2 regions of the Pseudomonas sp. BB438 genome follow, and region 1 is predicted to be linked to the other one. Evidence: predicted binding sites of a transcription regulator. Region 1 holds the regulator's gene; the other holds the start of a gene.
What was found. Region 1 encodes LexA, which represses DNA repair genes until DNA is damaged. Its sites were predicted from a motif close to CTGTNTNNNNANACAG; they were not measured.
Positions count from the first base shown of each region.

Region 2: imuA (translesion DNA synthesis-associated protein ImuA) is a predicted target of LexA. The motif match lies at 2,223-2,238, and genes of this name have one in related genera.

Region 1 is NZ_CM170001.1:4,477,201-4,480,601, reverse strand. Features, by position in the region: gene AC1ZV1_RS20490 (DUF6586 family protein) at 1-497, shown strand, start outside; gene AC1ZV1_RS20485 (hypothetical protein) at 605-844, shown strand; gene sulA (SOS-induced cell division inhibitor SulA) at 889-1,362, opposite strand; gene lexA (transcriptional repressor LexA) at 1,376-1,990, opposite strand; gene AC1ZV1_RS20470 (TetR/AcrR family transcriptional regulator) at 2,242-2,958, shown strand; gene AC1ZV1_RS20465 (L,D-transpeptidase family protein) at 3,015-3,401, shown strand, end outside.
Region 2 is NZ_CM170001.1:2,736,197-2,739,597, forward strand. Features, by position in the region: gene AC1ZV1_RS12725 (error-prone DNA polymerase) at 1-96, opposite strand, end outside; gene AC1ZV1_RS12730 (Y-family DNA polymerase) at 93-1,502, opposite strand; gene imuA (translesion DNA synthesis-associated protein ImuA) at 1,510-2,124, opposite strand; gene AC1ZV1_RS12740 (ATP-dependent DNA helicase) at 2,779-3,401, opposite strand, start outside.

The DNA of each region.
Region 1 (3,401 bases):
CCAACCAGAAGCTGTTCTTCGCCGGCCTTGCCCTGGAGGCCTGGCGCAGCGCCGAAACGGCGCGCGCGATGAACGCCCAGGCGCGCATCCAGGCCGAGCGCGAAGCAGCGCTGTTCCATCTCTACGGAGCGGTGCTGGGTGTGGCCCACGAGATCGCCGGTTACTACCGCCTGCCGCAGGCGGGTGCGCCGCGGGTCGAAATGCTGCTGAATGCCGAGGTGCTGGCCGCAGCTCCAAGTCCGGAGCTGGCGGAAATGGTCGAGTTGGCGCAATCGCCGGAAGCCTGGCTGGCGCGCCTGCTCGCCGCCTACGCCGAGCTGTTCCAGCCGCCGAGCGAACCGAAGAAGGCCAAGATCGATCCGACCCAGCCGCTGATTCAGGCGGTGAATGTCGACGACGAGGCGCCGGTCGAGCTGGGTAATGGCGAGCTGGAGGCCTGGCGAAAATCCCTGAAGGACCTGGTGCTGCGCTTCCGCGCTTCGCTCACCGAGCTCTGATCTCTGCGTCACAAGGTGCCGGCCTTCTGGTCGGCCCATGCGAGCTTTGGCTAGGGTGTAGCGGATGTGGCTGTTACACTACGCGTTCTGCTGTGGAGAACGTCGTTATGCCAACCTCATTTCTGGAAATTGTCGAGCTGCCTGACGGGCGTATCGTGCTGCGTCGTGCAGACGAGGAGGAGGCGCTGGTGACCCTGGAGTTCTCCGCCGATGCCAAAGGCTTCCTTCAGGGACAGCACATCGAGATCGCCAAGGCGATGTTCAATGTCGGTGTGCAAATGGCCGGTCGTCTTGCTGAAGGCGGCGATATGAGCATGGACGACGACAGCCCGCGCGTACTGCACTGAGTTCTTACGCTTCGCTGTGCTCGCAGCGAAGCTTCCCCATCAGGTCAACCCAGACGGATATTCAGGCTCTGCGTCTGTCCGGCAACGGCGGCGCGGGATAGTTGTGCGCGCCCGTTGGCGCTGAGGTTCAGCCAACTCACCACGGTGTGGCTGTTGCCCAGGCGCAGCGCCTCACAGGCGAGGGTCTGGGCAGCAGCCTGGTCGCGGGCCGGCAACAGCAGGATGCCCTGACGGTTCAGGCCAGCCTTGCGCAGCCAGTCCGGAGTCAGGCTGGTGGGCGGGGCGATGAGGGTGAGCCAGCGTGAATCGCTTTCCTCGCTGAGTTCGCGAAGCATAGGCGCCAGCAGCATCAGGCACTGGCCAGGGAGGCCGCGCAGGGCAATTTCGCTGAAGGCGCGTTCGTCGACAGGCGGCTCATCCTCCATTAACTCCTTGAGCAGTGGAGCAGTACCGCTTGCCCAGAGTGCATCCTGAAACAGCGGGAGTTGCGGCAGGTTCTGCGGCTGCGGGTACTGCATGGATGTCTCCTGTTCAGCGACGGATCACGCCGACGCTCAAGCCTTCGATGACCAGTTCCTGTTCCTTGAGATCGACCTCGATAGGGGCGAACTCCGGGTTTTCGGCGAGCAGCCAGACCTTGCTGCCTTCGCGCTTGAAGCGCTTTACCGTTACCTCTTCACCCAGACGGGCGACCACGATCTGGCCATTGCGCGCTTCGCGAGTGACGTGCACGGCAAGCAGATCGCCGTCCATGATGCCGACGTCCTTCATGCTCTGGCCGCGCACGCGCAGCAGATAATCGGCGGGCGGATTGAAAAAGGTGGGGTTGATGCGGCAGGTGTCGTCGACGTTCTGCTCGGCAAGGATCGGTGCGCCAGCGGCAACGCGGCCGATGATCGGCAATTCGTCGTCATTGGCGGCAGCCTTGGGCTCGAAGCCAGGGATGCGGATGCCGCGGGAAGCGCCCGGAGTCATCTCGATGGCGCCTTTGCGGGCGAGGGCTTTTAAGTGCTCCTCGGCGGCGTTGGGCGACTTGAAGCCGAGTTCCTGGGCGATTTCCGCGCGGGTGGGCGGGTAGCCGTTGGCTTCCAGGCAGCGTTTGATGAAGGCGAGGATCTCGGCTTGGCGCGGCGTGAGCTTCAGCATGTCCATACTCTGGCTTTTTATACAGTGCCTGGAATTATATACAGTGATGGCGGGCTGGCAATGCTTTTATTGGTCGCAGCTGTCGGTGGAACGTTCGTGCATGTAACCTTTCGGGCTTGGCAAGCGTCTTGCTGTCTATTAGGTGTCTCGTCGCATTGCCATGATATTGGTAACAATCCATCGCCCTTTGCTTGACAATACAAGACGCTGAAACGTATGTTTCAAACAAGTGTTTGTCAGGCGGAGTAGCCATGGCCCAGTCGGAAACCGTCGAACGCATCCTGGATGCTGCGGAACAGCTGTTCGCGGAGAAAGGCTTCGCCGAAACTTCCCTGCGTCTGATCACCAGCAAGGCGGGGGTTAACCTCGCGGCTGTGAACTATCACTTCGGCTCGAAGAAGGCTCTGATCCAAGCGGTCTTCTCGCGCTTCCTCGGCCCGTTCTGCGCCAGCCTCGAAAAGGAGCTGGACCGCCGCCAGGCCAAGGCCGATGCGCCGCGTGCCACCCTGGAGGAGCTGCTTGAACTGCTCGTGGTTCAGGCTATGGCGGTGAAGCCGCGTAGCGGCAACGACCTGTCCATCTTCATGCGCCTGCTGGGCCTGGCCTTCAGCCAGAGCCAGGGGCACCTGCGCAAGTACCTCGAAGAGGTCTACGGCAAGGTGTTCCGCCGCTACATGCTGCTGGTGCACGAGTCCGCCCCGCGCCTGCCGCCGCTGGAGTTGTTCTGGCGCGTGCACTTCATGCTGGGTACTGCGGTGTTCAGCATGTCCGGCATCAAGGCCTTGCGTGCCATGGCCGAGAACGATTTCGGCGTGAACACGTCCATCGAGCAGGTGATGCGCCTGATGGTGCCGTTCCTCGCCGCCGGCATGCGTGCCGACAGTGGTGTCAGCGATCCCTCGCTGGCCGGAGCTCAGCTCAAGCCGCGCAGCAAATCGGGTGTCTCGCAAGCGCCTGCCAAGGTCTGATCCGGGCCCGGCTTCGCGCTGGGCTGCGTCGACATGATCGGCTACAGTAGCCGGCCATGGCCGATCTCGATCTTCTCCATATCTCCCTTGCTGACCAGATGCTCTACGGCTTTGCCGCGGGGCGTCTTGTCGTGCGTGTTCCGGTATCCAGCGCCGCCAACGGCCCGGGGGAACGCAACGGCTCCGGTTGCACGCCACGCGGGCTGCACCAGGTTCGTGCACGTATTGGCGACGGCCTGCCCCGGGGGGCGGTACTGAAGGGGCGACGCTGGACCGGCGAGACCTGGACGGCCGAGCTGCACGACGCGTTTCCCGGTCGTGACTGGATCCTCTCGCGCATCCTCTGGCTCAGTGGCTGCGAGCCGGGGCGCAACCGGATGGGCGAGGTGGATACATTCCGCCGCTACATCTACCTGCACGGCACGCCGGACTGCGAGCCCATG
Region 2 (3,401 bases), 1.7 Mb from region 1:
GAACAGCTCGGTGGCGCTCGAGGCGCCACGCTGGAAGCTGAAGTTGGACAGGCAGTGCAGCTCGGCGTAGCCGATGCCTTCGCTCTCCGCGCTCATGCGAACCAGCCGTGCAGCAGCAGGGGCCCGTCGTCGCCCACCGGGCGGAACACCCAGGCGCGCTGCCCGCTGCGGGTGCGCACCTGGTAGTAGTCGCGGCGGATGTCCTCGCCGTCCCACCAGCCGGATTCGATGCGCTCCGGACCGGCCAGCAGCGCCGGCGCGAACTCGCGCAGTGGCTGGGGCTCCGCCAGCAGCCAGCCGGGGCGTGGGACGTCGGTGATGGCCTGCAGCGGCGTGGAGCTGCCTTGCCAGGCGCGCTCCGGACGATGGTCGGCGCGGCCGCCGAGACTGTGCACGGCGTCATCGCCCAGTCGTGCGCGCAGGCGTTCACGCAGCTGCTCCCAGGGCAGCGATTGCTGCGGGCGGTCGTCGAACAGCTCGCGGTGCTGCGGCACGAAGGGCGGCAGGTCGTCGGCCAGCAGTCGCACGCTGTGCACCGGGGCGCGCAATTGCAGTTGTTCCAGGCGGCCACGGCTCAGCTCGAAGAGCATCGCCGCCTCGCGCTCGGCGCTGAGCAGGCCGACCGGCATCAGCGTGTCGCTGCCTTCGTGGTGTTCCAGATGGAGGACGAAACGCTGCACGCCGCTGTCGCGCCCGGCGAGGAAGGCGGCGAGATCGGTGGTCAGGCGGCGCAGCGGGAACAGCAGCGCCTGGGTGGATTCCACGTCGAAATTCAGTTCGATGCGCGACTCGAAACAGTCCGGCGGTCGGTAGAACTCCAGGGCCAGCGGGCGTTGGCCGAGCAGGGTGTCGACCTGCCGCAGCACCTGTGGCGGGAAGCGCCGGGCCAGGCTTTCGCGGGGCAGGGCGAGCAGTTGCTGCAGGCTGCGCAGGCCCATGCGGCCCAGCGCCGTGGCGGCATCGCGCTCCAGGCCCAGGCGCTCCAGCGGCATCCTGCCCAGGTACTGGCGCAGCTGCTGGTTGTCGTGGATCGCCAGGCCGTCGTGGCCGTTGGCGAGGATGCGCGCGGCGGCCGGATTGGGTGCGGCGGTGATGCGGTGGCGGAAGCCCAGTCCGTTCAACTCTTCGCGCAGGCGTGCCTCGAAGCGCGGCCAGGGGCCGAACAGCTGCAGGCTCGATTGCACTTCCAGCAGCAGCGCGCGCGGGTAGTGCTGGCTGACCTGCGAGCTGAATCCGTAGGCCCAGGCGGCCAGCAGGTTCTGCCAGCGCTGCACGTCACGCAGGTCGTACTCGGCGGTGGCGAATTCACGGCTGAGGGCCTGGGCGGCAGTGAGTGACTGACCGGGCTTGAGCCCCAGCGCCCGCGCAGCCGGGTTGACCGCCTGCAGCACGCGGCGCTGGGGCGGCCCGGCGAGCAGCGCCAGGGCGGCGTCCGGCTCGGGACGGCCGCGCAGCACGCCGTCCATGGCCAGCTGTGGCAGGAGAATGCAGGCCCAGAGCATGGCGATCTCAGTGCCAGGGCAGCGGGATGGGCCGCGTCGGCGCCAGGCCGCCACGGCACTTGAGCACGCGCAGCTGCGCCGGGTTGGCGTCCAGCGCCAGGCGCAATGCGGCGGGCGAGGGGTTGAGTGCTTCGCGCTGCGGGCGGTAGGCGATGGCCAGGGTCTGCCCGGTTTCGGCGGCGACCTGCAGGCGGCGCAGGGCTCGGTCGTCGGCCTGCTGCGGCCAGCACAGCACGGCGCCGCAGCTGCCCGAGCGCAGGCACTGCTCGGCGGCCCAGAGCGCATCGCGCCCCGTCGCCTGGACGATGGCGAGTTGCTCCAGCGCGACGCCGGCGGCCTGCCAGGCGGCCGGGTAGGGCACATGGGGCGGGGCGACCAGCACGATGCGCTCGCCGGCTGCACTGAGCCGCGCGAGGGTCGGCCAGACCAGTTGCAGTTCGCCGGTGCCTTCGGCGGCCAGGAGAACTTCACTGAGCGCCGCTTCCGGCCAGCCACCGCTGGGCAGGGCGGCATCCAGTACGGCATGGCCGGTGGGCTGCAGGCTGGGCGGCAGGCCCTGGGGCTGGCCCTTCCAGACCTGGCGCTGGTGGAACAGGGTGTCGAGCGCAACCACGCTGCCCATCACGGCCTCCCGGCCGGCAGGCGGCGACAGTCATGCGCCCGGCGAGAGGGCCGGGGGATGGAGGTGGGATGGAGGGTCATGGAATTGCTCGGATAATGCTGTATGGATATACAGTTTATCCGGTAGGATGGTTCCGTCAATGGCGGTTGGTCTGACGGACGTTGGGGCTCCTACACGTTTGCTCCACCGTATCCAAGATCGTAGGAGCGGACTTTGTCCGCGATGTCGTTGCCTCGGCCTGGGTGTTCCTGCGTCGCTTCAGGGTGCGCCCAAGCTTCTTGTTTCGCCCCCTCGGGCGAGTCCCTTTTGGCAAACGCCCCAAAAGGAACCAAAAAGTCTGGCCCCGGACATCCGGTTTTTCGCTTAGGCGAAAAATTCCCTCGTTGAACCGAAGTTTCAGGGGCACGCGTCGAAGGGCCATCCCTGGCCCATCGCCGCTCTCGCGACATCCATGTCGCTCAACCCCTGAAACTCCGCTTCAACGAGGCCTTCTGAACGGGGCATTCGGCGCGTGCGGATATTTCTCTGGAAGTCTTTTGGGAGCCAGAGCCAGAGCCAGGCGGGGGGATGTCGCGCTGTTCGTAGGAGCGAGCTTGCTCGCGAACCACACGGCACACGATCAATCGCGAAAAAAGGGATTTCCACCTGCGGGAGTTACAGCAACAGATACCCCTGCGGCGCCTTGAACCGCGGCGGGTCGGCGATGAACTTCAGCCTCTCCGGCTTCCACCACACCGGCAGCAGCTTGCGCACCTCCGGCTGGTTGAAGCGGTCGTCGAGCAGGTAGATCACCCCCGAATCCGTGGGCGTGCGGATCACCCGCCCGGCCGCCTGGACGACCTTCTGCAGGCCGGGGAACAGGTAGGTGTAGTCGTAACCGTCGCCGAACATCCCCTGCATGCGCTGCTTGATCTCCTCGTTGATCTCGTTCACCTGCGGCAGGCCCAGCGTGGCGATGAAGGCGCCGATCAGGCGGTCGCCGGGCAGGTCGATGCCCTCGCCGAAGGCGCCGCCGAGCACGGCGAAACCAATGCCGCGCGAGCCCGTGGTGAAACGGTCGAGGAAGGCCTGGCGCTCCAGCTCGTTCATGCTGCGCGACTGCGCCCAGCAGGGAATGTCCGGGTGTTCGGCGGTGAAGCGTTCCAGTGCCTGCTGCAGGTAGGCATAGCTGCTGAAGAAGGCCAGGTAGTTGCCGGGGCGTGCGCGGAACTGCCGGGCCATCAGGGTGCTGATCGGCGTGAGGCTGGCCTCGCGGTGCTGGTAGCGGGTGGACAGGT